DNA from 4 places in the Streptomyces sp. WMMC1477 genome. Region 4 is predicted to be linked to each of the others. Evidence: riboswitches for the same ligand, from Rfam matches in the RefSeq annotation. Region 4 holds a riboswitch; each other region holds the start of a gene.
The links. Region 4 has a riboswitch for cyclic di-AMP ahead of O7609_RS21030 (M23 family metallopeptidase). Riboswitches for the same ligand answer to the same signal wherever they lie in the genome.

Region 1 (7,572 bases), 2.5 Mb from region 4:
CAGCGGTAGGTGGGGCGGTCCTTCGCGGAGGACTTGCGGGCAGCCATGCGCTCACCGTAGCGGCGCGTTCCGACAGACCGACCGGCCAGGCGTCCCGCACGCGGGGGACCCGGGCGGGTGAGGCCGTTCTCGTTCGAGTGAGATCGTCACTCGTCCGGGCGAATCCCGGGTGCGCGGGCGGAATGCGCCCCCGCGCGCCGCCTACCGTCGCCGGATGATGACGAGCAGGCGCGAGCAGCACCCCGACACCGGCAGCGCGCCGCGCGCCCGGCGTGCCGCGTCGTCCGGCCGGCACGCCGGACGGCCCGGCACGGGCGCCCACCGCGTCGTCCCCCAGCGGGAGCAGCGGGCCGCGCGGAAACGCGCCGGGGAGGGCACGGGAGAGCCCATGCCGATGCGTACGGCCGAACGTTTTGCCGACCCTGCCTCCGGGGGGTCCGAAAGGCCCGGCGGGCGCGGGAAGTCCCGGGAACGCGGCAAGCCCGGGGAATCCGGGAACCCCGGGGAATCCGGGGAGCGGAGGGGGCTCAGGCCGCCCGCGCACTTCGACGCCTACCTGGACGGGCTGTTCACCTACTGCCTGTCCGTGATGTGCGAGCACGACACCGCCACCGCCGCCCTCGGCGAGGCCCTCGCCGTCGCCGAACGCCAGCGGCTGCGCGACCGCGCGCCCACCGACCCCGCGCAGCACCGGCCCTGGCTCTACGCCCTCGCCCGCTGGTCCTGCCTGCGCCGGCTCAACGCCAACGCCCACGCCGTGCCGGCCGAGCCGCTCTCCCCCCGGGCCGCCGAGCGCCGGCGCCGCGAACTGGGGGCGCTCGCCTGGCCGGAGGCCGCCGGCACGGCACCCGAGCAGCGCGAGGCGCTGGAGCTGGCCGTCCGGCACCGGCTGCCGGTCCACGAGGTGGCCGCCGTGCTCGCCCGCCCCACCGCCGTCACCCGGGAGCTGCTGTCCAGCGGGGCCTGCGAGGTCGAGCGCACCCGGGCCGCGCTCGCCGTCGTCGCCACCGGCGGCTGCCCGACCGTCGCCGCGATCGCGGCCGGCAGCCGGCAGGGCGAGCTGCGCCTGAGCACCGCCCTGTGCCGGGAGCTCGTCCGGCACGTCGACGAGTGCCCCGGCTGCCGCCGCAGCGCCGAACGGCTCGCCGCCAATGGGCCCTGGCCCGGCACCGCGCCCACCGGTACCGGCAGCCTGCCGCTGCTGGTGGCCCCGCGTCCCGCCGTCCACGCCGCCCTGCTGCTCGCCCAGCGGGCCCGCCTGCTGCACGCGCCCCGCTTCGACCGCCGCGGTTTCCCGCTCGCCGACCGCGACCGCACCGCACGCCGCGAGAAGCTGCGCAGCCGGGCCGTCACGACCACCGTCGTCGCGACCGTCATCGCCGCGCCCGTGCTCGCCGTGTGGGCTGCCTACCGCGGCGCCCCGCTGACCGGCGAGGCCCGCGAGGAGGCCACCGTGACGGCGGTGGAGGCCGAGGACGAGGACGGCGCCCGCGGCTACCCGCCGGACGGGGAGCACTCCCACGGCGACCTCGGTCCGGGCGGCCGCTCCGGCGACGGGCGTCCCGCGGTCACCGTGACGTCCGACGAGCGGGGCGAGCACCCCGGAGAGGACGCCGCCGACCACCCCGTTGACCCGGGCGGCACGCCCGCCGAGCCGTCCCCCTCCCCGGGGCCGGACGGCGGTGCGACGACGGCCCCGGCGCCCTCCCGCCTCACCGTGGAGGCCGGCACCGCGGACGGGGCCACGGTGATCACGCTGCGGAACCCGGGCGGCTCCCCGGTCTCCTGGTCCGCCTCCACCGACGCCGCCTGGCTGCGGCTCAGCCACACCTCCGGAACCCTGCGACCGGGTGAGTCGGCCACCGTCAGGGTGACCGTCGACCGGGACGCCGAGCCCGCCGGCACCTGGTCGGCCCGCATCCACATCGCCCCGGCCGACGCCGTCGTCACCGTCGAGGGGGAGGGCGCGGCACCTGACCCCGGGCCCTCCGAGCCCCCGCAGGACCCCGGGCCGAGCGACCCCCCGCCCTCCGGCGACCCGAGCGGCGAGCCCTCGACGGAACCCTCCTCGACCCCGGGCTGAGCCGGGGCCGAGCCCGGCCGGGGCGCTGGGGCGGCTCAGCCCGGCAGCCGCCCGTGCACCGAGCGCCACAGCCGTGGCAGCTCCCGCTCGTACCCCTCGGCGAGGGCCGCCTCCCGCGCGTGGAGGAGGCCGTAGGTGAACGAGGGCTCCCCGGCCGTGTGCGCCCGCAGGGCCAGCTCGCGCAGTGCCCGCCGGGCCACGACGCTGTCCTGGTGCTCGCCGAGCAGCTTCTGCACGGACGTCAGGGACCGGGCGGCGCGCTTGGCCCGCCTGCCCAGCGCGGGACGGGCCGCCTCGGCCGCGTAGCGGGCCCGCTTGGCGGCCTTGCGGGCCTCGTGCAGCGCGCGGTCGCGCTCGTCGCCCGGCGGGAGCTCCAGGGCCCGGCCGACGCGGGCGTCCAGCCGCTCGACGTCCCGCCGCAGGACGCGGGCGAGGACCTCGGGTGCGGGGCGCTCGGCGGCCGGCCGCAAGGGCGGGTCGGCCAGCAGCTCGTCGAGCTCGCGCAGCAGGACGAGGTGGTGCGGGTCGTCGAGGACCTCGATCGCCCGGGTCCGTGAGCCGCCCCGCCGTGCCCGGTCCTCCGCCCGCAGGCGGTCGGCGACCGGACCGAGCCGCAGCGCGGGCGGCAGTTCGGCCAGCCGCCCGGAGAGCCGCTCCGCCAGCACCTCGCGGTCACGGTCCTGGGCGAGCCCGGCGGCGAGCCGGCGCAGCTCCTCGCCCAGCGGGTCGGTGACGGCGCGGTCGAGGACGGGGGAGGCCGAGCGGAAGCAGCTCCGCAGCCGCCGGGTGGCCACCCGCATCCGGTGCACCGAGTCGGGCACGTCGCGGCGCACCGCCGGGTCCAGCGCGACCAGGGCCTCGACCTGCTCCCGGACGTAGTCGAGCACGCACGCCCCGGCCGTCCCCGGCGCTGGCGCCGCAGGCTCGGGGGCGCTCCCGGAGGGCGCTTCTTCCGGGGCCGTCTCCGCGAGGGCCCGCTCCAGCTTGGAGGCCGCCCGGGCCCGCCGCAGCCCGGCGGCCAGCAGCCGCTTCTCGATCCGGTCCAGCAGCTTCGGCCGCCCGTCCGCCGCAAGCTCCGCCTCGACCTCGGTCCACCGCGCCGGGCGCCCGGCGGCCCCGGAGGGGCGTCGGGCCCGGACGTGGTCCACCGACACCTCGGCGAGCGGCGTGCCCTCGGCGTCGCGCAGGCCGCGGGCCCGGCGCTCGGAGACCAGCTCCATCACCGGCACGAGCGGCGCTTCCCGCACCCGGGAGTGCACGAGCGCGATCAGCTCCCGCGGCACCTCCGGGGCCAGCGGCGCCCGGATCTCCTCGCGGACGTCGGGCCCGACCGGGAACTTGAGGTGCCAGCCGTCGTCCGACCCGCCCGTCCGGCGGCGCAGGGTGATCCCGGCGGCTGCCAGCCGTCCGTCGGCGGTGTCGTAGTACACGGCGTCGAGCCGCTGCCGCCCCGCGTCGACGACGGAGCCGACCCCGCGCACCCGCATGTCGGGGGGCTCGATGTCGTCGGCGGCCTCGTACTTGCGTTCCGTCTCGCGCACGGCGTCCACCATGTCTGGACGCTACGCCCGGTGCCGCGGCCGGGCAACGGGACCGGAAACGGCCGCTGCCGGCCACCGCGGGGGCGGTGGCCGGCAGCGTGCGTGCGCGTCGGTCGGCTCAGTACGGGCCGTTGACGTTGTCGATCGAACCGTAGCGGTCGGCCGCGTAGTTGCAGGCGGCGACGATGTTCGCGACCGGGTCGTACTGGTCGTGCGGGGTGCCCGCGACGTGGTAGGCGTCGAAGGTCGGCTTGATGACCTGGAGCAGCCCGATGGACGGGGTGCCGCGCTGGGCGTTGATGTCCCAGTTGTTGATGGCGTTCGGGTTGCCGCTGGACTCCCGGATGATGTTGCGGTGGATGCCCTCGTAGGTGCCCGGGATGCCGTGCTCGGCCATGATGTCCAGGGCCTCGCGGATCCAGCCGTCCAGGTTGTTCGTGTAGCTCTTGGCGGCGACGGTGCGCTCGGCGGAACGGTCGGCCCGGTCCTCGGTGCCGCGCGCCTCGGCCTGCGGGATGGTCAGCTCCTGGCCGGGGAGGATCAGGTTCGGGTCGGTGCCGACCGTCTCCTCGTTCTCCTCGTACAGGGCCTCCCAGCCGCCCTCGACCTCGTGGTCGGTGGCGATGCCGTGCAGGGTGTCGCCGGACACGACGGTGTGGCTCTCGGCCTCGGCCTTGGCCTGCGGCGCGGCGGCGGGCTTCTGCACGACGGAGGTGGGGGCGGCCTGCGCGGTGCCGGCGGCGACCAGCGGCATGGCGAAGCCCGCGGTGCCGATCGTCAGGGCGAGGGAAAGCCGGGAAACGCTGCGGGTGTTGAGGGCGGTGCGGGCGCGGCGGTGGCGGCCACGAGACATAGGGGTGTCCTCTCCTACGCCTGCGAGGTGAGCTGTCGGATTCGGGCGAGAGTTGCCCGGCCATTTCCCTCGAAAGGCCCTCGGGGCCCGCTGGTGCCGTATGTGGCACGGCGCTTCGAGAGGCGTGGCTTCACCCCAAGCCGGTCACGGAAACCCGTGTCCGGCGGCTTACCTGGTTCCCCCGCTCCTGCCGCGGTGACGTGGTGCTTTACCCCATGGCCCGGGCGGCAGGATTCGGCGTCCGGGTCGGGACTCCCCCCAGGTGGGTCGGGAGCGGACACACATAAACACAGGGATTTCGCCGGGGACAAGCAGCAGGGATACCGACATTTGGCGCCCAACCGACGATCATGAGGAATTCTGCAACAGAACGCGTCTGTGCCTTTTCCGTGTGTGAGAGGGAAGGTGAGGGGCGATGTGTAAGAGGGCCTTTTTTCCGGGGAGTTGTCGAAGGCCGTATGGCGGTCGCCACGTGGTTGCGCCCAGCGGTCGACTTTCCGTGTGACGCTCACCACGCCTATTCACATAGTCTGGCAAATCCGACATTTGAATTCAGGCATCCGCCTCTGGAGTCGATGGCTTTAATTCGGACATCAAGGCTTTTTCGGGGTGAATGGCTCGCAGGGATGGGGAGCGGGAGGCGGCGGGGTCTCGGCGGTTCGCCGAGACCCCGCCGGTCCCCGGCGGCTCCGCGTGACGCTCCCCGGGGGCATGGCGCCTGGCGTCGCCTCTCGTGCCGCTCGGTGCTCCGCCCGTGCCGGGTTCCCGTGGCCGGGCTCCCGCGGTGCCGAACCGCCGGGCCGGCGGCCCGGCGGTCGGCGGCCCGGCCTGACCGGCCGCTCGGGCCGGTCAGGGGCGGGGCGGGTCCGCGGGATGGGGGGCGAGGGGGAGCTGGGCGGCGAGCCGGGTCTCGCACAGTTCCACCAGCCGGTCGTAGGCGTCCTTGCCCATCAGCTCGGTCAGCTCGGCCCGGTAGGAGACGTAGACGGGGTCCGCGCCCTGGTGGGCCGCCGGTGCCCCGGTGCACCACCAGTGCAGGTCGTGGCCGCCCGCGCCCCAGCCGCGCCGGTCGTACTCGCCGATCGAGACCTGGAGTCTCTGCTCGCCGTCCGGCAGCTCCACCCACTGGAAGTCGCGGCGGATCGGGAGCTGCCAGCAGACGTCCGGCTTGGTCTCCAGCGGCTCCCGCCCCTCGCGCAGCGCGAGCAGGTGCAGGGCGCAGCCTCCGCCGCCGGGGAACTCGGGGCGGTTGTTGAAGATGCAGGCCCCGCCGTAGCGCCGGGTCTTGCGCTCGCCGTCCTCGTCGACCTCGGTCCAGCCCGAGCGGATGCCCTCGTCGTGGAACTGCCACACCTCCGGCGTCAGCCGCTCGACGTGCTCGGTGACGCGGCGCTCGTCGTCCTCGTCGGAGAAGTGCGCGCCGAGCGTGCAGCAGCCGTCGCTGGCCCGCCCCGCCCGGATGCCCTGGCAGCCGTTGCCGAAGATGCAGCCCCAGCGGGAGGTGAGCCAGGTCAGGTCGCAGCGGAAGACCTGATCCTCGTCGGCCGGGTCGGGGAACTCCACCCAGGCCCGCGTGTGGTCGAGGTCGACCTCCTCGCCCATGGCCCGACGCTGCTCGCCGCCGATGTTCCCGCCGGCCTTCCGGCTTTTGCCCGACTTCTTCGCGTTCGTCTTGCTCACGACTCCAGCGTACGGGCACGGGGCGCGACCACCGGGGCCGGCGCGTTAGCGTTCTTCCTCATGAGACTCGGTGTCCTCGATGTGGGTTCGAATACCGTTCACCTCCTGGTGGTGGACGCGCACGGGGGTGCCCGTCCGCTGCCCGCCTACTCGCACAAGGCGGAGCTGAAGCTCGCCGAACTGCTCGACGAGGACGGGGCCATCACCCCGCAGGGCGTGGAACGGCTGGTCGCCACCGTCAAGGAGGCGCTGGAGGTCGCCGAGGACATGGGGGTGGAGGACCTCCTGCCGTTCGCGACCTCCGCCGTGCGGGAGGCCTCGAACGACGGTGACGTGCTGGGGCGGGTCGCGCAGGAGACCGGAGTCCGGCTGCGCGTCCTCTCCGGCCCGGACGAGGCGCGGCTGACGTTCCTCGCGGTGCGCCGCTGGTTCGGCTGGTCCTCGGGGCGGCTGCTGGTCCTCGACATCGGCGGCGGCTCGCTGGAGATCGCCTGCGGCTTCGACGAGGAGGCGGACGCCGCCGTCTCCCTGCCGCTGGGCGCCGGCCGGCTCACCGCGTCCTGGCTGCCGGGGGACCCGCCGGACCCGGACGACGTGCGGGCGCTGCGCCGCCACGTCCGGACCGAGATCGCCCGCGTCGTGGGCACCTTCAGCCGCCTGGGCGCCCCCGACCACGTCGTGGCGACGTCGAAGACGTTCCGGCAGCTCGCCCGACTCGGCGGGGCGGCCCGCTCGGGCGAGGGGCTGTACGTCCAGCGGGAGCTGAGCCGCACGTCGCTGGAGGAGTGGGTGCCGCGGCTCGCCACGATGACGGCCGAGCAGCGCGCCGAGCTGCCCGGGGTCTCGGAGGGCCGGGCCCGCCAGCTCCTGGCCGGGGCGCTCGTCGCCGAGGGGGCGATGGACCTCTTCGGGGTGGAGACGCTGGAGATCTGTCCGTGGGCGCTGCGCGAGGGTGTGATCCTGCGCCGGCTGGATCTGCTGCGCTCGGTGTGACCGCCCGCCGCGCCCGGCTGCCCACTGCCCGCCGGGCCACGCCGCCCACCGCCCGCCGCGCCCCCCCGCCGGGCCGCCGCCCGCACGGCTGCCGCCCGCACCGCCGGGGCCGTGCGGGCGTGCGCCGCGTGCCGCTCCGGCTGACGCGGCGTCACCTCGCGCCCGCTCGGGGTGAAAAAAACTTCAAGATCGTGCGGGGCTCGCTACGCGCGTCAACTTCCCGCGCGTGAAGCCGACTTGATCGCCGCATGACCTGCAGTAACAGATCTCCGGAAATCGGAACGAGGGCCCCGCGATGCGGTCGGCGGGGCGGGTTCGCGGCATGTGTCCGCGAGGAAAAACTCATGTGAACCACTTGCCTAACGCCTGTTCGCCGGTGGAGGGTCGGCGCTGCGTGGATGACATGTCCGCGTCGACAGGCC
Region 2 (7,572 bases), 1.8 Mb from region 4:
ACAAGGATCGCGCGCGGGCGCAGCTGAGGCACTCCGTAGTCACGCGCTTCCATGAGGTCCCAGCCGCAGATCTCATACCCTGATTCCTGCAGTCGCGGCAGGATTTCGTTCTCCCTGTAGTCCGCGAACTTCTCGTCCAGGAGGCCCCGGACGTTCTCGATCAGGACGGCTCTGGGCTTCAGGAAATCAACGAGGTCAAGCATGCGCGGGAAAAGGTCACGCTCGTCGTCCCGGCCCAGCTGGTGGCCAGCGGCAGAAAACGGCGGGCAGGGAACTCCCCCGGCCAACAGATCAAGCTGCCCCTCAAATAGCCCAAGTTCTTCTGGGTTGAATTCAGTGAGGTCCCTCTCGAGAACCTCGCACTGGCCCCAGCCAGCCTCCTCCGTCACGTTCAGTTTCAGGGTCTCGCACGCATGACGATCGATCTCGATCAGCGCGAGATGCTCAAAGCCCGCTTGGTGCAGGCCCAAGGCTTGGCCACCGGCTCCCGCGCAGATCTCCACCGAGGTGAACCCTCGCTCAGTGCTGGTCATGCACCCTCCCTTTCTCGCAGCGACGGACCTTGCGCATGCCCGCCATCACAGAGAGTGACACTCCCCACTGACATCGCGACCCCACTAGTGTGCGGCACAGCTTCACGGGACTCGCTCCGCCCTCTGGATATCACCAAACCGCCCTCTCTCGCGGCACACTCCCACCACTGCGTCGCGCCTCGAACCGGGCCTGAGCGTTGTCCAGGAGAGTGTCCGGGTCATGTCCACGGGCGCACAGCCAGGACAGGATGTCCGCGATCACGGTGACGGCGGCTTCCGAGGCCTCACGCTGAGCGAGGGGTGAGGTGGCGGTGCCTCGCGCACCGTAAAGGGTAAGGACCGCGTGGGTTCTCCTTGTCTCGTCCAGCTGGCACGCCCCGCCGTCGGCCGTTTGGTTCGCCTGGATCTCGCACCAGACCGTCTTGCCGCCACGACCGACAACGACGCCCCATCGCGAGCAGATGGCCTCCATCAGGGCGAGGCCTCGGCCGCACTCGTCGTTGGCGCTCGGGGCGGAAGGCCTGGGCAGCGCCTCTGTGTCAGGGTCGGAGAGTTCCACCCGGAGCCGAGCTGCCGACACCGCCGCCGTCAACGTGGCCGGTGTGCCCTCTCCAACGTGCCGGATGACATTGGTGACCAGTTCGCTCACGCACAGCTCCGCAGCGTCCGCCAAATCGGAGTGTCCCCACCGGGCGAGGTGCGAGCGGGTCGTCCAGCGGAGTTCGGGGACTGCTGTCGGCAGTGCGAGGAACGAGACGGTGAGGGCCGTTGAGTTCGAGTCGTAGCAATCAACCATGCCGATCGGCCTCTCTCGGAAGATCATTCCGCCGAGTGGCGGATGGATTCTCAGAATGACACTCTCGGTTTCAAAATGGAACTCTCACGAATGCCAGGCAGGAGTGAACACGAACCGCACGCGCCCCCGCGCGCGCTGGCTTGTCCCCTGCCGAACTCCAAGGCAGGCTCAGGAAGATCGACAGGGAGGCCCGTAACCATGGCTGTTGGACCCACGACCCGGCGCCGCCAACTGGGGGCAGACCTGCGGCGTCTGCGTGAACGGAGCGGCCTCACGCTTGAGGAGGCTGGTGCCCGAGTCGGCATCTCCAAGGCGACGCTCAGCCGGTACGAGACGAAGGAAGGCACCGTCAAGTGGCCTTCAGTAGATGCCCTCTGCCGTGAGTACGGGGCCAGCGACGAGGAACGCTCCGCGCTCGTGGAACTGGCGAAGGGCGCGAAGATCCAAGGCTGGTGGCATTCGCTGGCGGATCCGATCCCCGAGTCCATGAATCTCCTGCTGACGCTGGAGAACGAGGTGGTCCGTGAGGACCACTACGCGGCCGTCTACGTTCCGGGGCTGCTCCAGACGCGGGCATACGCGGAGGCCGTGCACCGGGCATCGGAGATGCGGTGCACGGATCAGGAGGTCCGGCACATGGTGGACATCCGCATGAAGAGGCAGGAGTTGCTGCGGCGGGCAGAGCCTCCGCACGTCTGGGCCGTCATGGACGAAGCGGTGATCCGCCGCCTCGTCGGTGGTCCGGACACCATGCGGGAACAGCTCGGCCATCTACTCGAGTGTGCGGCTTCTCCACACGTCACGGTGCAGATACTGCCGTTCTCGTCTGGCGCCCACGCGGCTGCACTGGGCAGCTTCGTGATCCTGGGCGGGCCTTCGCCGTCTCTTGACGTCGTCTACGTCGACGTCCTGGGCGGCAGCCTGTTCATGGAGAAGCCCAAGGAACTTGAGCGCTATAGGTTGGCGTTCGAGTATCTCAGGGCCCAGGCACTCGACATCGAGAAGACCGAGGCCCTGATCCGTGTGGCTATGGAGGAGCTTTGATGGGGCAGTCGCGGCAGCAAGGTGACAGTGAAGCCAGCTGGTTCAAGTCGTCCTACAGTGGCGGCAGCGGCACCGAGTGTGTCGAGGTGGCTTTCTTTCCTCACACCGTGACCGGGGTGCGGGACAGCAAGGTACCTGCGGGCAGGTCGCTGGAGTTCGGGGAGGCGCCCTGGGGCTCGTTTGTGGCCGCTCTCCGGGCAGGAGGGCTTGCGTGATCACGGACGCCGTAGCACGCCTCCGCGTGCGGGTGGGCCGGGTGTACGGGCAGCCGCGGCGGTGAGGGGCGGGGGGTCGTTGGAGGAGTTGGGGTTCGGGGGTGTGCCGTTGCTGGATCCGCTGCTGTACCCGGGGCGGGCGGTGGCGGAGCCGGGGCTGCTGGTGGACGACGAGTTGCGGCCGCCCGCGCGGATGACGGTGGCGGAGCTGCGCGCCGAGGGGCGGATACCGGTGCTGGCGGTGGGGTCGAACGCGGCACCGGCGCAGCTGCGGCACAAGTTCGCGGTGGGCGGGGTGTCGGGAACGGTGCCGATGGTGCCGGTGCGGGTGGGCGGGCTCGCGGTGGGGCACTCGGGCCATGTCAGCGTCGCCGGGTACGTGGCGTACACGCCGTACGCGGCTCCGGGGCGGTGGACGGAGCTGGTGCTGCTGTGGCTGGACGGCGAGCAGCTCCGGGTCGTCGACGCCTCGGAGCGGGCCAACTACCGGCGGAGGCGGTTGGCCGGGGAGCGGTTCCCGGTGGACGGCGGGCCCGGGGACGCCGACGTCTACGTGTCCGAGCGGGGCCTGCTGGCGGGGCGCGGGGGCGGGGTGCGGCCGGCCGGCGGGCAGCGCGAGGTGATGGGTGAGCTGCTGCGGGGGTCGGCGCGGCTGCGGGCGGTGCTGGGGACGTCGCCGGACGAGTGGGTGCGGCGGGTGGCCGCCGACCACCGGCTGTGTGGTGAGGCCTCACGGGTGCTGGCGGACGAGGGGCTCACGCTGCCCAACCCGCTGGCGCGCTCAGGGTGAGGGAACTCGGCGGGGCGCGGCGGCGTTGTCGGGGCACTGGATGGTGTGTGTGCCGGGAGGTTGACGATGGGGCGGTTGACGAGACCGATCGTCGCGGGAGCACTGGCCTTGGGGCTGGTCGCGGCGGGCGTGGTGCTGTATCTGTTCCAGCCATGGAAGCTGTGGACGGACGAGACGGTGAACGAGGCGCTGCCCTCGGCGAGTCCGCAGCCGGAGGCGTCCGCGGACGGGAGCCCGGACGCGGACGGGAGCCCGGAGGCGGAGGGGGAGCCCGAGCGGGAGGCTCCGGCCGGGCCGTTGACGTTGGCGCAGGGGGATTTCGTCACTCACGAGCACGCCACGAGCGGGACGGTGCGGATCGTGGAGCTGGCCGACGGCGAGCGGATCCTGCGGATCGAGGGGCTGGACACGAGTAACGGTCCGGACCTGAAGGTGTGGCTCTCGGACGCCGAGGTGCTGCCGGGCAAGGACGGCTGGAAGGTCTTCGACGACGGCGAGTACCTGAACCTGGGCAAGCTGAAGGGGAACAAGGGGAACCAGAACTACACGCTCCCCGGGGACGCCGAGCTGGACCTCTACAGCAGCGTGAGCATCTGGTGTGACCGGTTCGACGTCTCGTTCGGGGCGGCGGAGCTGGCCCGGGTGTGACGGGCGGCGCGCCGGTTCGGCGGGCGCGGACACCCCGTCCACCGAACCGGCGTGCGGTCAGGCGCGGTCGAGGGTGAGGACGACGCAGCCGCCTCCGAAGGTGCGGCTGTCGGTCAGGGTGAACTGCGTGGGCTGGAAGGCCGTGTCGAAGGCGGGGAGACCGGCCCCGGCCACGACGGGGTACTTCTTGATGATGAGCCGGTCGATCTCGGGGAGCAGGGGTCCGGCGAGCTTGCCGCCGCCGGCGAGGTAGACGTCCAGGGGCCCGTCCTCGGCCTTGAGCTGGCGCACCAGGGTGCGCGGGTCCTCGTCGGTGACGGTGACGGCCGGGTCGGGGGACACGGTGAGGCTGCGGCTCAGGACGTAGGTGCGCAGGTGGGCGTAGGGGTTGGTCATGCCCACACGCAGGGCGGGGCCGTAGGTGGCGCGGCCCATCACGATGGTGTCGAAGACGCGGTTCGGTTCGTCGGCGCCACCGAGCTGGCGACGGATGTGCGTGGGCAGGACCTCGGGGTACGCGGTGTTCATGTGCGCGACGTGGTCGTCGGTGACGGGGTAGAAGTCCACCTCGTCGTCGGGGCCGGCGATGTAGCCGTCGAGTGACATGCCGATGTAGTAGACGAGCTTGCGCACGGTCCTCCTTGGACGTCTCCGACGCGCAGGCGGGCGTGATCGTGTGGCGCGGCCCTGGCCCGGGGCGCCCCGGGCCGGCGGGAGGGGGACGACGCACCGGCGGCCCCGGCGTCGGGGGGATGGACGTCGGGGCCGCCGGGGGCTTGTGGGGCGCGGGCGGACTCAGATGCCGAGGCCCTTGGCGCGCAGCCAGGCGAGCGGGTCGACGGTGTCGGTGCCGCCCGGCCGGACCTCCAGGTGGAGGTGGGGGCCGGTGGAGTTGCCGGTGGAGCCGACGCGGCCGATGGTGTCGCCGGTGGTGACGGTGCCGCTGGTGCGGGTCATCGAGGAGAGGTGGCAGTACCAGATCTCGGTGCCGTCCTCCAGCTCCAGGACAATGCGGTAACCGTAGGCTCCGGCCCAGCCGGCCTCCTTGATGGTGCCGGAGTGCACGGCCTTGACCGGGGTGCCGGTGGGCGCGGCGAAGTCCTGACCGGTGTGGTCGCTGGACCACATGTTGCCGGACTCGCCGTAGCCGGAGGTGAGTTGGAAGTTGGCCAGCGGGAGGGTGTAGCTGGCGGCGAGCTTGCGCAGCCGCTCCTCCTCCGCCTTGCGCCGGCGCTCCTCCTCGGCCTTGCGCTTGCGCTCGGCTTCCGCCGCGGCCTCGGCGGCGGCTTCGGCCTCGGCCTTCTTCTCGGCCTCCCCGGCCGCCGACGTGGCGGCCTCGGCGGCGGCCTGGCGGCGGGAGTCGGCGTCGGCCGCGGCGCGCTGCTGGTCTGCCTGGGCGAGGATGCGGTTGCGCAGGGCCTCGCCGGCGTCGGTGGTGCCGTCGGCGAGCTCGGAGTCGGTGAGACCGGCCTGGGTGAGGGGGGCGGCGAGCGGGGCCGCCTCGTCGTCCGCACCGCCGATGGATATGCCGTCGGCGAGTCCGTCCAGGCCCGGCAGGTCCATGTCGGGCATGCTCAGCGGGACGCTGGCCTTGGGGCTGGCGGTGGCCATGCCGCCGGCGCCGATGGCCGCGACCATGCCGACGCCCAGGACCGCGCTGCTGCGGGCCATGCCGGAGCGCTGCTTGGCGACGCGGTGGCGGCCGCGGACGGGGCGGACGGTGTCCGCGGTCGGGTTCCACTCGGCGAACGTCGCGCCGTCCTCGACGGACGGGCCGTACACCGGGTAGGAGTCCGACTCCTCGCCCGCGTACGCGGTTTCGGCGGCCTGCCTGCTCGACGCCACGGAGGCGTTCTCCTTTCCTTCCTTCTCGCCTACCGGGTTAGCTGACGGGTTCGGAGCAGGAAGGTCTCCTACGGGCATGGGCGCCCGATTCACCCCATGAAGTGGTTCCCCGGTTCCCTGGGTGCATCTGGTGGTGCGGTGGTGGTGCGGTGGTGCGGTGGTGCTGCCAGTCGATGCACTGTCAGGATTCGGCCAAGGCGCACGGTGCCGCCTCTTGTGGCGGCGGTGACGACCGCGCTGCGTTATCGAACGTTAATAGACCCGCGGCTCATATTCCAAGCCTTCTCGGTAACAAGAGACGGCTCTCGCCTGGACGTTCACCCCACGACCGGACGGAACCGGGCATATTCACCACGTCCGGGGTTGCCCTCCATCCGGGGATCGTGGCCAAGTCGTCATCAGAGACGGTCCGACCGGTCACGGTGGGTCACGGCGAGGAGGGCCAGGTCGTCGGCCGGCGGACCGCCGGTGTACTCGGCGACGTCGGCGACGATCTCGTCGAGCAGCGCCTCCGGCCCGTACCGCGCCCACTCCTCCTTGATCCGCCGGGACGGCTCGTAGAAGACGCCGTCCCGGCCCCGGGCCTCGGTCAGGCCGTCGGTGTTCATCAGCAGGGTGGCACCGACCGGGAACGCCACCTCGCCCACCGGCGGCTTCTCGGCGTCCTCGCCCGGGAGCGCGGCGAGCCCGAGGGGGAGCGCGTACCCGGCGGGCTCCAGGCTCTCCAGCCGCCCGCCGGGGAGCAGGAGCCACGGCGGGGGGTGGCCGCAGTTGACGACGCGCAGCCGCCCGGCCGGGGTGATCTCGGCCAGGACGGCCGTGGTGAAGCCCTCGAAGGAGTCCACGGTGTCGGTGCGGCGCCTGCCCTCCCGGCGCAGGGCCCGGTCCAGCCGGAGGGCGACCACCGCCAGGTCCGCCTCCTCCTCCGCCGCTTCCCGGAAGGCGCCGAGCACGATGACGACGGCGCCCACGGCTTCCAGCCCCTTGCCCCGGACGTCGCCGACGAGCAGCCGCACGCCGTGCGGGGTGTCCTGCACGGCGTAGAGGTCGCCGCCGATGCTGGCCTCCCGCTGGGCGGCCTGGTAGCGGGCGGCGATCTCCAGGTGGTTCAGCCAGTGCTCCGGTGGCGGCAGCAGGGCGAGCTGGGCGGCCTCGGCGACGTCCCGGGCTGTGGCCAGCCGCTGGGCGCCGAGGCGCACCACTCGGTTGAGCACCAGGGCGAGCAGGGAGACGGTGGTGACGGTCGCGGCCTTCAGGGCACCTTCGAACAGGGTCACCCCGTTCATGACGTGCATGAGCCAGATCAGGGTGACGACGGCGACGAACCCGGTGGCGGCGGTGGCGCGGGGGGAGTAGAGCGGGGCGGCCACGAGCGGGGCGGCGGCGAAGACGGACGAGAAGACGATGTCCGGCGGCGTGAGGCTCTGGGCGATGACGCCGATGACGATGAGGAGCGGTGGGAGCAGGAGCGCGGCCCGCCGGAGGAAGGCGTTCGGGCGCGGCCCGATCAGCTCGCGCAGCGGATCGGGGGGCAGATGAGCACCGGCCGTCGGCCCCCGCTGGCCCTCGGTCGCGTCCGCCTCTCGGCGACGCCTGCCGGTGAGGTCGTCGTGACCGCCGGGATCTGCTCCGAGCGCGCGCTGCCGGTCGTCTGGCGGCATCCGGAGGCCCCTCAACGATTCGTCATCCTTTCGTCAAATC
Region 3 (7,572 bases), 3.0 Mb from region 4:
CTGGTCACCCGGTACGAGGACGCCCGCCAGGCCCTCGCCGACCAGCGGCTCAGCAAGAACCCGGGCGCGCACAGCGAGCGGGCGCACGGCAAGGGGAAGGTCGGCATCCCCGGCGAGCGCAGCGCCAACCTGATGACGCACCTCCTGAACATCGACCCGCCGGACCACACCCGGCTGCGCCGTCTCGTCTCGCGCGCCTTCACCCCGCGGCGCGTGGCCGCGTTCGCGCCGCGCGTGCAGGAGTTGACGGACGGCCTCATCGACGGCTTCGCGGCCCGCGGCAGCGCCGACCTCATCCACGAGTTCGCCTTCCCGCTGCCGATCTACGCCATCTGCGACCTGCTCGGCGTCCCGGCCGAGGACCAGGACGACTTCCGGGACTGGGCGGGCATGATGCTCCGCCACGGCGGGGGGCCGCGCGGCGGCGTGGGGCGCGCGGTGAAGAAGATGCGCGGCTACCTGGCCGAGCTGATCCACCGCAAGCGCGACGACCTCGGGGACGACCTGATCTCCGGGCTCATCCGCGCCAGCGACCACGGTGAGCACCTCACCGAGAACGAGGCCGCCGCGATGGCCTTCATCCTCCTGTTCGCCGGGTTCGAGACGACGGTCAACCTCATCGGCAACGGCACGTACGCGCTCCTGCGCCACCCGGAGCAGCGCCGTCGGCTCCAGGACGCCCTGGCCGCGGGGGACACGGCGCTGCTGGAGACCGGCGTCGAGGAACTGCTGCGCTACGACGGCCCGGTGGAGCTGGCCACCTGGCGGTTCGCGACCGAGCCGCTGACGCTGGGCGGGCAGCGCGTCGAGACGGGCGACCCCGTGCTGGTGGTGCTCGCGGCGGCCGACCGGGACCCGGCGAAGTTCCCGCACCCGGACATGCTCGACCTCGCCCGCCGCGACAACCAGCACCTGGGGTACGGGCACGGCATCCACTACTGCCTGGGCGCGCCGCTGGCCCGGCTGGAGGGGCAGACGGCACTCGCCACACTGTTGCGCCGGCTCCCCGACCTGCGATGTGCCGCCGAACCGGAGGAACTGCGGTGGCGCGGCGGCCTCATCATGCGCGGTCTGCGCAGCCTGCCCGTCGAGTTCACGCCTGACGGGGGGTCAGTCGGCGACAGTCCGTGACCGTCGCGTGATCCTTGCGACACTGGGTTGTGATGGACGGGTGTTCGACGTTAGGTTTCCGCCGTCAGCGGACCCCGTCGCGGGACCGCTCGTCGTCTCAGGAGAGGTCACCGCATGCGTTCCGGGAGCGGGCGGCATCGTCGCCCTCGTCAGGCCCCTGCCGTCGTCGTCGCCGCGGGGGTGACCGGCGCGGGGATGGCCCTGCCGCTCTTCGCGGCCTCCGGCGCCCAGGCCGCCGACGGGGCCGTGTGGGACCGCGTCGCCGAGTGCGAGAGCGGCGGCGCGTGGAGCGCGAACGAGGGCAGCGGCTACTACGGCGGCTTCCAGCTCACCCAACGCACCTGGGAGCAGTACGGCGGCACCGTGCACGCCGACCGCCCGGACCTCGCCAGCCGCGGGCAGCAGATCGCCGTCGCCGAGGCGGTCCTCGCGGCGGAGGGCCCGGACGCCTGGCCCTCGTGCGCCGTGACGAGCGGCCTCACGGCCGCGGTCAACGGCGTGACCGAGACGCCCGCGCCCCAGCCGCCCCCGGCCCCCGGCGGGCCGGACGGCACGGGTGACGCCGAGCACCCGGCCGAGGGCGCGCCGGAGCCGGGCACCCCGGGGGCGACCGGGACGCCGGCGGCTCCCGACGCGGACGCGACCCCGGGTGAGCAGAAGCCGGGCTCCGGCGAGCGGTCCGACGCCGGGTCCGGCGCGCCCTCCGCCGCGGCGACCGGGCGCCCGGGGCAGACGCCGGGTCAGACGCCGCCCGAGAGGCCGAGTGAGACGCCGACCGGAGTGCCGGGCGACTCGGGCGACTCCTCCGCTCCGGACGTGGACTCCTCCACCCCGGGCGACCCGTCCGCCCCCGACGTGGACTCCTCCGCTCCGGACGTCGACTCCGACGGCGGCACGGAGGGCACCGGGCGTCATCGGGGCGACCGTGACCCGAGGGAGTCCGGCCGGGAGGCGGCGGACCGCTCCGAGCGCGGCTCCGGGCGGCATGCGGCTCCGGCGGGGCCGGCCGTCGAGTACCTCGTCGCCGCGGGGGACTCGCTGTCCGGGATCGCCGCGGAGCAGGGTCTGGACGGCGGCTGGCCCGCGTTGTACGCGGCGAACGAGTCTGTCGTCGGCGCCGACCCGGACCTGATTCTGCCCGGGCAGGAGCTTCGACTTCCGCTCGTTCAGGAGTAGTTGACGGCCCGGGAAGGAGCGGACCTCACCCGTCCGGATGCAATGTGACGATCGTCACATTCCTTTGTCGGCGTGTCCGGGTTGCGGGCCCCGGGCAAGCGTGCCGGGACCTGCGGAATCGATATGACGAGGCGTCAAGTCATCCCCTCGTGTCGGTTTCAGGGGTGTTTGATCGGATTATTGTGGTAGGTCTACGTTCGCATCGCCCACTCCCGTGGGGTCGTCGACCGTCACGCCGAATCCTGCCGACGGTCGGCGGGAACATCGTCGCGTCCGCGAACCGCAGGCAGGAGCGGGGGAACCAGGCGAGTGCCGCCCAGGCGGCTCGGGGTGAAGTCCGGCGCGGGAACGCCGCGCCGGACCGGGCGACTCACGCGTCCGAACCCGACAGCTCACCTCGCAGGCGTCCGGTGAGGAAGACCGTCCATGCTGTTCACCGACAAGGACTCCGCCAAGAGTCGTAACCGTCAGCCCGTCGTCGTCCGCCTCGCCGCCTCGCTCGCCGGATTCGCCGGCGCCGCTGTCGGCGGCCCGGTGGTGATGGCGAGCAGCGCGCAAGCCGCCTCCGTCGACACCTGGGAGAAGGTCGCCCAGTGCGAGTCGAGCGGGAACTGGCGCATCAACACGGGGAACGGGTACTACGGCGGACTCCAGTTCGCCCAGTCGAGCTGGGAGGCGGCCGGCGGACTCCGGTACGCGCCGCGGGCCGATCTGGCCACCAAGGAGCAGCAGATCGCCGTCGCCGAGCGGCTCCTGGAGATGCAGGGCCCGGGAGCCTGGGCCTGCGCCGAGGAGGGCGGCCTCACGGCCGACGCCCCGCCCGCCGACGTCGCCCCGCAGGCGCCGGGTGGGGCTGCCGCCCAGCGGCAGCCGCGCCCCCGGCCGCCGCAGCCGCAGCAGGGTCAGTCGCCGCAGTCCCAGCAGGCCGCCCCCGCGCAGCAGGATGCCAAGGGGCAGTCGGGGAAGGGCGGCACGTACGTCGTGCGCCCCGGTGACACGCTGGCCGCCATCGCCCACCGCCACGGCATGACCTGGCAGGAGCTCTACGCCCGCAACAAGGCCGTCGTCGGGGCCGACCCCGACCTGATCTTCCCCGGTCAGCGCTTGGAGGTGTGACCGGGGCGGGTCACCCTCGGGGGCTGCCCTCCGAGGGTGACCCTGGCGGTCGGGCCCGGCACGCGTCCCCTGTGCCGGGCCCGCCGCGCGCCCCGTGCCGGCCGGTGTGTACCCGGTGTGCACTCCGCGACGGCCCGCCGCGGCCCTCGCGCCGGGGCCGGCCGGGTCCCCCGCCGCGGGCCCGCCGAGCCGTCGGCGTATCCGTCCGCACAGCGAGACGACGGCATTATCTTCAGTCAATGAACAAAACCTGGTTCGCCTCTGAGCTGGGAATTCACCGCGGCGCCTCGCCCCGGACGCGGCCCGCAGGCCCACCGCGGGCCACCGGACCGCTAGGCTCCTGCCTCAGGAAGACCGACCCACACGAAGGAGAACCTCGTGCCGTCCATCGACGTCGTCGTAGCCCGCGAGATCCTCGACTCGCGAGGCAACCCCACGGTCGAGGTAGAGGTCGGCCTCGACGACAGCAGCACCGGCCGCGCGGCCGTGCCGTCCGGCGCCTCGACCGGCGCCTTCGAGGCCCTTGAGCTGCGCGACGGCGACAAGGGCCGCTACGGCGGCAAGGGCGTCGAAAAGGCGGTCCTCGCCGTCATCGAGCAGATCGGCCCCGAGCTGGTGGGCTACGACGCCACCGAGCAGCGCCTCATCGACCAGGCCATGCTCGACCTGGACGCCACCGCCGACAAGTCCTCGCTGGGCGCCAACGCCATCCTCGGCGTCTCCCTCGCCGTCGCGCACGCCGCCTCCGAGGCCTCCGACCTGCCGCTCTTCCGGTACCTCGGCGGGCCCAACGCGCACCTGCTGCCCGTGCCGATGATGAACATCCTCAACGGCGGCTCCCACGCCGACTCCAACGTGGACATCCAGGAGTTCATGATCGCGCCCATCGGCGCCGAGTCCTTCTCCGAGGCGCTGCGCTGGGGCACCGAGGTCTACCACGCGCTCAAGGCCGTCCTGAAGGAGCGCGGCCTGTCCACCGGCCTCGGCGACGAGGGCGGCTTCGCGCCCGACCTCGGCTCCAACCGCGAGGCCCTGGACCTCATCCTGGAGGCCGTCAAGGCCGCCGGCTACACGCCCGGCCGCGACATCGCGCTCGCCCTGGACGTCGCCGCCTCCGAGTTCTACAAGGACGGCGCCTACCAGTTCGAGGGCCAGTCCCGCAGCGCCGCCGACATGACCGCCTACTACGCCGAGCTCGCCGAGGCGTACCCGCTGGTCTCCATTGAGGACCCGCTGTTCGAGGACGACTGGGAGGGCTGGCAGACCATCACCGCCCAGATCGGTGAGAAGGTCCAGCTCGTCGGTGACGACCTGTTCGTCACCAACCCCGAGCGCCTGCAGCGCGGCATCGACGACAAGGCCGGCAACGCCCTGCTGGTCAAGGTCAACCAGATCGGCTCGCTGACCGAGACCCTGGACGCCGTCGAGCTGGCCCAGCGCAACGGCTTCAAGTGCATGATGTCGCACCGCTCCGGCGAGACCGAGGACGTCACCATCGCGGACCTGGCCGTCGCCACCAACTGCGGCCAGATCAAGACCGGTGCCCCGGCCCGCTCCGAGCGCGTCGCCAAGTACAACCAGCTCCTGCGCATCGAGGAGATCCTCGACGACGCCGCGGTCTACGCCGGCCGCAGCGCGTTCCCGCGCTTCAAGGGCTGACGTCTCACGGCCGGCGTCTGACGGCCGACGTCGAACGCCGCCGCGTCCCGGCCCACGGTCCCGCGTACCGTGGGCCGGGACGTACCGTTCGGACAGCGATCAGGGAGGTGGACCCTTGGGAGGTGCCCCGGAACGGGAACGGTTCTCCACCGCGACCCGGCTCAGGGCGCTGGGTGAGCAGGCCGCCGAGCGCGTCTACCGCGCGCAGAGCCGACGGCTCCGCGGCGGGCCGCGCCGCAGCCGCCTCACCGGGCGCGCCGCCCTCCTCGCACTCGTCCTGTGCTCCCTCGTCGTCGCCCTCGCCTACCCGACGCGCAGCTACGTCTCCCAGCGCTCAGACATCGCCGAGGAGCGCCGCAAGCTCAAGGAGACCGAGGAGCGCGTCGCCGAACTGCGCGAGCTCAAGGCCCGCCTCCAGGACCCGGCCTACGTCGAGCAGCTCGCCCGCGAGCACCTGCACTACGTCCGCACCGGCGAGCGCGGCTACATCGTGCGGAGCGGGACCGGCGGGGCCGACGAGACCGACGCACCGCGCCACCGCGGCGAGGACGGCGGCGCCGGCCGCGCCTGGTACACCAACCTGTTCGACGGCCTCGACCGCGCCGACGCGGGCTGAGCCCCCGCCCCTCCGCTTGCTCATCTCCCCTGACGATCCGACCCGAGAGACACACCGCCCGCATGGACACTCCGCCGCCCCCGACCGACCCCACGCCGCCCACCGACGCGGACGTCGCCGCCTTCAAGGCGCAGCTCGGCCGACCGCCGCGCGGCCTGCGGGCCATCGCCCACCGCTGCCCCTGCGGACAGCCCGACGTCGTCGAGACGGCCCCGCGGCTGGAGGACGGCACGCCGTTCCCCACGACGTACTACCTGACCTGCCCGCGGGCCGCCTCCGCCATCGGCACCCTGGAGGCGGAGGGCGTCATGAAGGAGATGACCGAACGGCTCGCCACCGACCCCGAGCTGGCCGCCGCGTACCGGGCGGCACACGAGGACTACATCGCCCGGCGCGACGCCATCGACGTCCTCGCGGGCTTCCCCAGCGCGGGCGGCATGCCCGACCGCGTCAAGTGCCTGCACGTCCTCGTCGCCCACTCGCTCGTCGCCGGCCCCGGTGTCAACCCCCTGGGCGACGAGGCCATCGCGCTGCTTCCCGAGTGGTGGCGCAAGGGCCCCTGCGTCACCACCGACGAGACCGGAACCCGGGCCGCCGACGCCGAGGAGACCGACCGATGACCCGCGTGGCCGCCGTGGACTGCGGCACGAACTCCATCCGCCTGCTCGTCGCCGACCTCGATCCGGCCACCGGCGCCTTCAAGGAGCTGGACCGCCGTATGCGGATCGTCCGGCTCGGCCAGGGCGTGGACCGCACCGGGCGCCTCGCCTCCGAGGCCCTGGAGCGCACCTTCGCCGCGTGCCGCGAGTACGCCGACGTCATCCGCTCCCTCGACGCCGCCCGCGTCCGCTTCGTCGCCACCTCCGCCTCCCGGGACGCCGAGAACCGGGACGACTTCGTCCGCGGTGTGGTGGACATCCTCGGCGTCGAGCCCGAGGTCGTCACCGGTGACCAGGAGGCCGCCTTCTCCTTCACCGGCGCGACGAAGGAGCTCACCGCCTCGGGGCTGGACACCCCGTACCTCGTCACCGACATCGGCGGCGGCTCCACCGAGCTCGTCATCGGCACCGACGAGGTGAGCGCCGCCCGCAGCGTGGACATCGGCTGCGTCCGCATGACCGAGCGCCACCTCGTCCGGGACGGCGTCGTCACCGACCCGCCCACGGCCGAGCAGGTCGCCGCCATAAGGGCCGACGTCGACGCAGCCCTCACCCTCGTCGAGGAGACCGTCCCCCTCACCTCGGCACGCACCCTGGTGGGCCTCGCCGGCTCCGTCACCACGGTCGCCGGCATCGTCCTCGGCCTGCCCGAGTACGACCCGGCCGCCATCCACCACGCCCGCGTCTCCCTCGACCAGGTCCGCGAGGTGACCGACCGTCTCGTCCACTCCACCCACGCCGAGCGCGAGGCGATCCCCGTCATGCACCCCGGCCGCGTCGACGTCATCACCGCCGGTGCCGTCATCCTCCAGGCCGTCATGGAGCGTTCCGGCGCCACCGAGGTCGTCGTCTCGGAACACGACATCCTCGACGGCATCGCGTTCAAGCTGGCAGCAGGCGGCGACGCCGACTGAGCCGGGTCGCGGTGGGGCCGGCCGCGGCCGTGCTCCGCGTCGACGAGGGCGCGCACGGAGCGACTGGCCTGCGGCCGGCCCACGGGGTCACCGCGGTCGCGTTCGGGATTCGTGTCCGCCGGTGGAGGGAGTCACGGCGGGGGCGTCGTCGGCGGGTTCGGGCTCGGCACCGGCCGGGTGGCCCGTCCCGGGGGTGGGCTCACCGTTGTCCTCGCCGCGGGTGGCGATGAGGGACCAGCCGATGGAGACGGTGATGGTGGCGAGGATGACACCCAGGGTCAGGGGGATGGGCAGCTTGCCG
Region 4 (7,572 bases):
CACGGCCTTCGAGACGCTGGTGGCCATGGCCTACCCCGAGGGCCACCCGTACCACCACACCCCGATCGGCTCCATGGCGGACCTGGACGCGGCCTCACTGGAGGACGCCCGCCGGTTCTTCCGCACGTACTACGCGCCCAACAACGCGGTGCTGTCCGTCGTCGGGGACATCGACCCGGAGCAGACGCTCGCCTGGGTCGAGAAGTACTTCGGCTCCATTCCCGGGCACGACGGCAAGCAGCCGCCCCGGGACGGCCGACTGCCCGACGTCATGGGGGAGGAGCCGCGGCGCACGCTCTACGAGGACGTCCCCTCCCGGGCGCTGCTGCACGCCTACCGGCTTCCGCACGACGGCACCCGCGAGGCGGACGCGATCGACCTGGCGTTGACGGCGCTGGGCGGCGGCGAGTCGTCCCGCCTCTACAACCGGCTGGTGCGCAGGGACCGGACGGCGGTGACGGCGGGCTTCGGCATGCTGCGGCTGGCCGGCGCCCCCTCGCTCGGCTGGCTGGACGTCAAGGCGTCGGGCGAGTCCACCGTCGCGGAGATCGAGGCGGCGGTCGACGAGGAACTGGTCCGGTTCGCCTCGGAGGGGCCGAGCCCCGAGGAGATGGAGCGAGCCCAGGCCCAGCTGGAGCGGGAGTGGCTGGACCGCCTGGCGACGGTGAGCGGCCGGGCGGACGAACTGTGCCGCTACGCCGTCCTCTTCGGTGATCCGCAGCTCGCCCTGACGGCGGTGCGGCGGGTCCTGGAGGTCACGCCGGAGGAGGTGCGGGAGGTGGCCGCCGCGCGGCTGGTGCCGGACAACCGGGCCGTGCTGGTCTACGAACCGACGTCGGGCCCGCAGCCGGAGGAGGCGGAGGAGGCCACCGAGGTCATCGCCGACGACGTGGCCGACGTGCACCACAACGCGCAGGAAGGGGCCGAGCAGTGAGCGACGCCACCCCCACCATGGAGTTCCACCCGCAGCCGCGCGGCGGCGAGGCCAAGCCCTGGGCCTTCCCGGCGCCCGAGCGTGCCACGCTGTCCAACGGGCTGACCGTGCTGCACTGCCACCGGCCCGGCCAGCAGGTCGTGGCGGTGGACGTGAACCTCGTCGCTCCGCTGGACGCCGAGCCCGAGGGGCTGGACGGCGTCGCGACGATCATGGCGCGTGCCCTGAGCGAGGGGACGGACAAGTACACGGCGGAGGAGTTCGCCGCCGAGCTGGAGCGCTGTGGCGCCACGCTCGACGCCTTCGCCGACCACCCCGGCATCCGGGTGTCCCTGGAGGTGCCCGCCTCCCGGCTGCCCAAGGCGCTGGGGCTGCTGGCCGACGCGCTGCGGGCCCCCGCCTTCCCGGACGGCGAGGTGGCCCGGCTCGTCGCCAACCGCCTGGACGAGATCCCGCACGAGCTGGCGAACCCGGCCCGTCGCGCCGCGATCGCCATGGCCGGGGAGCTGTTCCCGGCCGACGCGCGGATGTCCCGCCCGCGGCAGGGCACGGAGGAGACCGTCCGGCACATCGACGCCGCCGCCGTGCGCGCCTTCTACGAGGCACACGTGCGCCCGGCCGCCGCCACGGCCGTCGTCGTCGGCGACTTCACCGGGGTCGACCTCGCGGGGTCGCTGGCCGAGACGCTCGGCGCCTGGACGGGCTCCACCGCCGCGCCCGCCCCGATGGTGCCGGTGACCTCGGACGACACCGGCCGGGTGGTCATCGTCGACCGGCCGGGGGCCGTGCAGACGCAGCTGCTCATCGGCCGCACCGGGGCCGACCGGCACGACGCCGTCTGGCCCGCGCAGGTGCTGGGCGTGTACTGCCTGGGCGGTACGCTCACCTCGCGGCTGGACCGCGTGCTGCGCGAGGAGAAGGGCTACACCTACGGGGTCCGCGCCTACAGCCAGGTGCTCCGTTCCACGCCCGACGGCCGCGGCGCGGCCATGCTCGCGATCAGCGGTTCCGTGGCCACCGACGTGACCGGCCCCGCGCTGGCCGATCTGTGGACCGTGCTGCGGACGGTGGCGGCCGAGGGGCTGACGGACGAGGAGCGCGACACCGCCGTGCAGAACCTGGTCGGCGTGGCTCCGCTGCGGTACGAGACGGCGGCCGCCGTCGCCGGGACCCTGGCGGACCAGGTGGAGCAGTTCCTCCCGGACGACTTCCAGGCGCGGCTGTACGAGCGGCTGGCCGAGACGGGCACGGTGGAGGCCACCGCCGCGGCCGTGGCCGCGTTCCCGGTCGACCGCCTGGTCACCGTCCTGGTCGGGGACGCGGAGCAGATCGAGGCCCCGGTGCGTGAGCTGGGGATCGGGGAGGTCACCGTCGTGCGCGGCGAATAGCCCCGCGCGGAGCGGGTCCGGCCGGTCGGCACGGTCCCGTGGACGCCTCCCGCAGCCCCGGAGGGCCCGGCCCTCCGGGGCTGCGGGCTGTCCGGAGCCCCTTTCACGTGGCCCGGATCACCCCGATGACCTGGGCAATGTGGCATGTACGACAAAGTGCCGGATTTTCTTGGCCCGCCCGGGATGTCCGGTTTAACGTCGTCCCCGTTGCCCGTCAGAAGCGACCGCGGCCTGCGGCCGACGTGCAGCGCATCATCGCCGAGTCCCCGACGAGGGGGAGCCGGGGACCCACATGTCCTTGGGGTGAATCGGGCCTGTGTGCCCGTAGGAGACCTTCCTGCTCCGAACCCGTCAGCTAACCCGGTAGGCGAGAAGGAAGGAAAGGACCCACACTCTTGGCGTTCAACCGTGCCTCCGGCAAGCTGAACCGTTCCACCCGTTCCATCCGTCTCGGTACCGCCGCCGCGGCCGTCGCCGTCGGTGTGGCCGGCGTCGTCGCCGGGCCCGCCGCCGCGGCCGAGCACAAGAACACCTTCAGCGAGGCGCTCGCCATCGCTCCCTCGCTCGCCGGCCACGTGGCCGACCAGGCCGCCGCGCAGAAGAGCGCCGCGGCGGAGAAGGCCGAGGCCGAGAAGAAGGCCGCCGCGAAGAAGGCGGCGGAGAAGAAGGCCGCGGCCGAGCGCGAGGACGCCGAGCGCGCCAACCGCTCCAAGCCCCGCCCGAGCGTCGTGGCCCCCGTCACGGGCGGCGACGTGACGACGCCCTACAAGAGCGGCGGCCAGATGTGGTCGTCCGGCAAGCACAGCGGCATCGACTTCGCCGCCCGTACCGGCACCCCCGTCAAGTCGGTCGCCGCGGGTACGGTCGTCACCGCCGGCTGGGGCGGCGCCTACGGCAACAACATCGTCGTCAAGCACAACGACGGCACCTACACCCAGTACGGCCACCTGTCGGCCATCGGGGTCTCGGTCGGCCAGCAGGTCGGTGTCGGCCAGGAGATAGGCAAGGTCGGCTCGACCGGCAACTCCACCGGCCCACACCTGCACTTCGAGGCCCGTACCGCCCCGGGCTACGGTTCCGACATGGACCCGGTCGACTACCTGCGCGGCAAGGGTGTGCCGCTGTCCTGACGCGGCTCCTTCCCCACACTCCCGGACCCCCGGCCTCACGGCCGGGGGTCCGGCGTTTTTCCGTCGCATCTCAGCCGGGCATCGGAATTCTCGGAAGAGTGGAATACAGTTCGGTTCAGCGACGCTCATAACGTGGGGATAACGGCGGAGGTTGGGGTATGCGCATTTCCGCGCACATGGTGTGCACAGCGGTTCGCGACGACATCGTCAGCGGTGCGCTGCCGCCGGGTTCCCGGCTCACCGAGGAGCTGCTCGCCCGCCGCTACGGCGTTTCCCGGGTGCCGGTGCGCGAGGCCTTGCGCACGCTGGAATCGGAGGGCTTCGTCACCACCCGGCGGCACGCGGGGGCCTGTGTCGCCCAGCCGACCGAGCAGGAGGCGGCCGATCTGCTGGACATGCGGGCCCTGCTGGAACCGCTCGGCGCCGCACGGGCGGCGCACCGGCGGACCGGAGCGCACCTGAAGGTCCTGCGCGGCCTGGTGCGTCTCGGACGCCAGCGCACCGAGCGCGGGCAGCTCTCCGACCTGCGCGCTCTGGGGGACTGGTTCCACGAGACGCTGGCGCAGGCCAGCGGCAGCCCCGCGTTGGAGACGCTCCTGGTGCAGCTCCGCCGCAAGATCACCTGGATGTACGCCGTCGAGCAGGAGAACGCCCCCGGCGCGGTGGAGCGGGCCTCGGCCGTCTGGCGCGAGCACGGCGCGATCGTGGACGCTCTCGCCCGCCGGGACGCCGAGCGGGCCCGCGCGCTCGCCGCGGCGCACGTCGAGCGGGCCGGGGCGATACGCCGGGCCCAGCGCCCGGTGATGGTGAGGACAACGAAACCTGCCGTCAACACGGCGCGCGGCCCCGTTTAACAATTCCCGTATACAAAGGAATCGGGAATTGCTTCCCGTGGTGTGTGCTGCCGGAATTCCGGAGTCGCCCGCAGGGGTGTCCACTTTTCGGTGGTGCGACTCCGGCGCCAAAATGGGGCGGGCGGTTCCACGGCGTGCGGACAGGTTTTCCGCCTGCCCGTTCAGACCGTCTCGGGCAGCTCCTCCAGCCCCTCGGAGACGAGCTTCGCCAGCCGCTCCAGCACGGCGTCGGCGTCCTCGGCCGCGGAGGCGAGCACGACCTCCTCGCCGCCCTCGGCACCCAGACCGAGCACGGAGAGCAGGGAGGCGGCGTTCACCGGTGAGCTCTCGGCCTTGGCGATGGTGACGGGGACGCCGGCGGCCGTCGCCGCCCGGACGAAGATGGCGGCGGGTCGGGCGTGCAGGCCCTCAGCCCAGCCGATGGTGACGCGGCGCTCAGCCATGGTGTTGCCTTCCGGTCGTTGCCTGTCAGGACCACTTCTCACCCGCGGGATGCGTGTACCCCGCGGGTGAACATCGTGCACGGTGTGTTACGCATGCCGCACGCACCTCCCCGAACGGGGGTGGCCGCGCCGTAGGGTGGGGCGCATGCAGACGCCCACGGAGCGCGCGTACCCCACGCACTGGGAAGCCGATGTGGTGCTGCGCGACGGCGGCACGGCCCGCGTTCGCCCGATCACCGAGGAAGACGCCGAACGGCTGGTCAGCTTCTACGAGCAGGTCTCGGACCAGTCGAAGTACTACCGCTTCTTCGCCCCTTACCCCCGGCTGTCGGCGCGGGACGTCCGCCGCTTCACCCAGCACGACTACGTGGACCGGGTGGGCCTCGCGGCCATCGTGGGCGGTGAGTTCATCGCCACCGTGCGCTACGACCGCATCGACGAGTCGGGCCTGCCGGCTCCCGCCCCCGCCGACCGCGCCGAGGTCGCCTTCCTGGTGCAGGACGCCCATCAGGGCCGGGGCGTCGCCTCCGCTCTCCTGGAGCACATCGCCGCCTGCGCGCGGGAACGCGGCGTGCGGCGCTTCACCGCCGAGGTCCTGCCGGCCAACACCAAGATGGCCAAGGTCTTCACCGACGCCGGCTACTCGCAGCAGCGCACCTTCGAGGACGGCTCCGTCCGCCTCACCCTCGACCTGGAGCCCACCGAACGGTCGCTGGCCGTCATGCGCGCCCGGGAGCACCGGGCCGAGGCGCGTTCCGTGCAGCGGCTGCTGGCCCCCTCCTCCGTGGCCGTCATCGGGGTGCGCCGACGGGCCGGGGGCGCCGGGCGCGCCGTGCTGGACTCCCTGCGCAGCGCCGGGTTCCCCGGTGCGGTGTACGCCGTCAACGAGCGGTTGCCCGGGACCGCCGACGGCTCCGGGCGCCCGGCCGCGCTCGACGGGCTGCCCGCCGTCCCGGCCCACCGCTCCGTGCGGGACGTCCCCGGGCCGGTGGACCTGGCGGTCGTCGCCGTGCCCGCCGCCGAGGTGGACGCCGTCGTCACCGCCTGCGGCGAGCACGGGGTCCAGGGCATGGTGGTCCTCTCCGCCGACTTCACCCGGGCCGAGCAGCGCGAACTCGTCCGCAAGGCCCGCTCCTACGGCATGCGCATCATCGGGCCGAACGCCCTCGGGCTGATCAACACCGCGCCCGACGTCCTGCTCAACGCCACGCTCGCGGGGCGCACTCCGGAACGCGGCCGGATCGGGCTGTTCACCCAGTCCGGCGCCATCGGTATCGCCCTGCTCGAGGGACTGCACCGGCGCTGCACCGGGCTGTCGTCCTTCGTCTCGGCCGGCAACCGCGCCGACGTCTCCGGCAACGACGTCCTCCAGTACTGGGAGGACGACCCGGACACCGACGTCGTCCTCATGTACCTGGAGTCCTTCGGCAACCCCCGCAAGTTCACCCGGCTGGTGCGCCGCGTGGCCCCGCACAAGCCCGTCGTCGTCGTCCGCGGCGCGCGGCACAGCGGCAGCGCGCCCCCGGCCGGGCACGCCGTCCCGGAGATCCGCGCCTCCGACCGCACCGTGTCCACGCTGCTGCGCCAGTCGGGCGTGCTGCTCGTGGACACCGTCACCGAGCTCGTGGACACCGGCCTCCAGCTGGCCTTCCAGCCGCTTCCCGCGGGGCCGCGGATCGCCGTGCTGGGTAACGCCGAGTCGTTGTGCCTGCTCACCTACGACGCCTGCCTCGCCCGGGGCCTGCGCCCCGTCGACCCCGTCGACCTCACCGCCTCCGCCACCCCCGAGGACTTCCACCGCGCCCTCGGCGAGGCCCTGGCCGACCCGGGCACCGACGCCGTCGTCGTCACCGCCATCCCCTGGGTGGAGGGCCGCCGCGCCGAGGAACTGGCCGACGCGCTGCACCGGGCCGCCGCCGGGACCGGCAAACCCATCGCCGTCGTCCACCTGGCCATCGAGGGGCTGGACGCGGCGCTCGGCGCCCGCCGCATCCCCGCCTACCCCGCCCCGGAACGGGCCGTGCGGGCCCTCGCCGAGGCGGTCCACCACGCCCAGTGGCGGCGCGACGCCGAGCGGCCGGGCCGGGTCCCCGAGGAGGATCTGGACGAGGCCGGCGCCGCGGCGGTCGTGTCCCGCGCGCTGTACGGCACCCGGCCGCCCGAGCCATGCCAGGGAACAGGCCAGGAGCCGGGCCAGGAGGCCGGCCCCCGCAGCGTCGCCCTCGACGTCCCCGGCACCGCCGAGCTGCTGGCCTGCTACGGCATCACCGTCCTGCCCGCCCATCCGGCCCCCGACGCCGACGCGGCCGTGGCCGCCGCCGCCCGGACCGGCTTCCCCGTGGCCCTCAAGACGACCGCTCCCCACCTGCGCCACCGGGCCGACCTCGGCGGAGTCCGGCTCGACATCGTCTCCGAGTCCCAGTTGCGCCGCGTCTACGCCGAGTTCACCGAGGGCCTCGGAACCCCCGCCGAGCTGCGGCCCGTCGTCCAGGCGATGGTGCCGCGCGGTGTGGACACCGTCGTGCGGGCCGCCGTCGACTCCGCCATCGGCACCGTCCTCTCCTTCGGCCTCGCCGGACCGCCCTCCGAGCTGCTGGGCGACATGGCCCACCGCCTGGTGCCCGTCACCGACCGCGAGGCCGCCCACCTCGTCCGTTCCCTGCGTACCGCCCCCATGCTCTTCGGCTGGCGCGGAGCGGCCCCGGTGGACACCGCGGCTCTGGAGGACCTGCTGCTGCGCGTCTCCCGGCTCGTCGACGACCACCCGGAGATCGTCTCCGTGGAGCTGGAGCCCGTGGTCGTCGCGCCGCGCGGACTGGCGGT

Region 1: another riboswitch for cyclic di-AMP. It lies ahead of O7609_RS09945 (LysM peptidoglycan-binding domain-containing protein); the one in region 4 lies ahead of O7609_RS21030 (M23 family metallopeptidase).
Region 2: another riboswitch for cyclic di-AMP. It lies ahead of O7609_RS13470 (M23 family metallopeptidase); the one in region 4 lies ahead of O7609_RS21030 (M23 family metallopeptidase).
Region 3: another riboswitch for cyclic di-AMP. It lies ahead of O7609_RS08020 (LysM peptidoglycan-binding domain-containing protein); the one in region 4 lies ahead of O7609_RS21030 (M23 family metallopeptidase).

The regions. Positions count from the first base shown of each region.
Region 1 covers NZ_JAPZBD010000003.1:2,170,250-2,177,821, reverse strand. The annotation lists gene radA (DNA repair protein RadA) at 1-47, opposite strand, end outside; gene O7609_RS09955 (BACON domain-containing protein) at 215-2,083, shown strand; gene O7609_RS09950 (CYTH and CHAD domain-containing protein) at 2,119-3,636, opposite strand; gene O7609_RS09945 (LysM peptidoglycan-binding domain-containing protein) at 3,743-4,477, opposite strand; cyclic di-AMP (ydaO/yuaA leader) riboswitch at 4,482-4,693, opposite strand; gene O7609_RS09940 (hypothetical protein) at 5,327-6,079, opposite strand; gene O7609_RS09935 (Ppx/GppA phosphatase family protein) at 6,218-7,150, shown strand.
Region 2 covers NZ_JAPZBD010000003.1:2,916,474-2,924,045, reverse strand. The annotation lists gene O7609_RS13505 (DNA cytosine methyltransferase) at 1-533, opposite strand, end outside; gene O7609_RS13500 (ATP-binding protein) at 664-1,329, opposite strand; gene O7609_RS13495 (helix-turn-helix domain-containing protein) at 1,528-2,373, shown strand; gene O7609_RS13490 (DUF397 domain-containing protein) at 2,373-2,588, shown strand; gene O7609_RS13485 (hypothetical protein) at 2,692-3,378, shown strand; gene O7609_RS13480 (DM13 domain-containing protein) at 3,445-4,026, shown strand; gene O7609_RS13475 (dihydrofolate reductase family protein) at 4,084-4,659, opposite strand; gene O7609_RS13470 (M23 family metallopeptidase) at 4,822-5,871, opposite strand; cyclic di-AMP (ydaO/yuaA leader) riboswitch at 5,883-6,014, opposite strand; gene O7609_RS13465 (PP2C family protein-serine/threonine phosphatase) at 6,270-7,532, opposite strand.
Region 3 covers NZ_JAPZBD010000003.1:1,750,550-1,758,121, reverse strand. The annotation lists gene O7609_RS08030 (cytochrome P450 family protein) at 1-1,131, shown strand, start outside; gene O7609_RS08025 (transglycosylase family protein) at 1,246-2,307, shown strand; cyclic di-AMP (ydaO/yuaA leader) riboswitch at 2,572-2,727, shown strand; gene O7609_RS08020 (LysM peptidoglycan-binding domain-containing protein) at 2,734-3,423, shown strand; gene eno (phosphopyruvate hydratase) at 3,802-5,082, shown strand; gene O7609_RS08010 (FtsB family cell division protein) at 5,198-5,698, shown strand; gene O7609_RS08005 (DUF501 domain-containing protein) at 5,761-6,318, shown strand; gene O7609_RS08000 (Ppx/GppA phosphatase family protein) at 6,315-7,271, shown strand; gene O7609_RS07995 (TerC family protein) at 7,359-7,572, opposite strand, start outside.
Region 4 covers NZ_JAPZBD010000003.1:4,716,476-4,724,047, forward strand. The annotation lists gene O7609_RS21020 (M16 family metallopeptidase) at 1-934, shown strand, start outside; gene O7609_RS21025 (M16 family metallopeptidase) at 931-2,322, shown strand; cyclic di-AMP (ydaO/yuaA leader) riboswitch at 2,569-2,707, shown strand; gene O7609_RS21030 (M23 family metallopeptidase) at 2,718-3,452, shown strand; gene O7609_RS21035 (GntR family transcriptional regulator) at 3,611-4,306, shown strand; gene O7609_RS21040 (HPr family phosphocarrier protein) at 4,468-4,749, opposite strand; gene O7609_RS21045 (bifunctional acetate--CoA ligase family protein/GNAT family N-acetyltransferase) at 4,895-7,572, shown strand, end outside.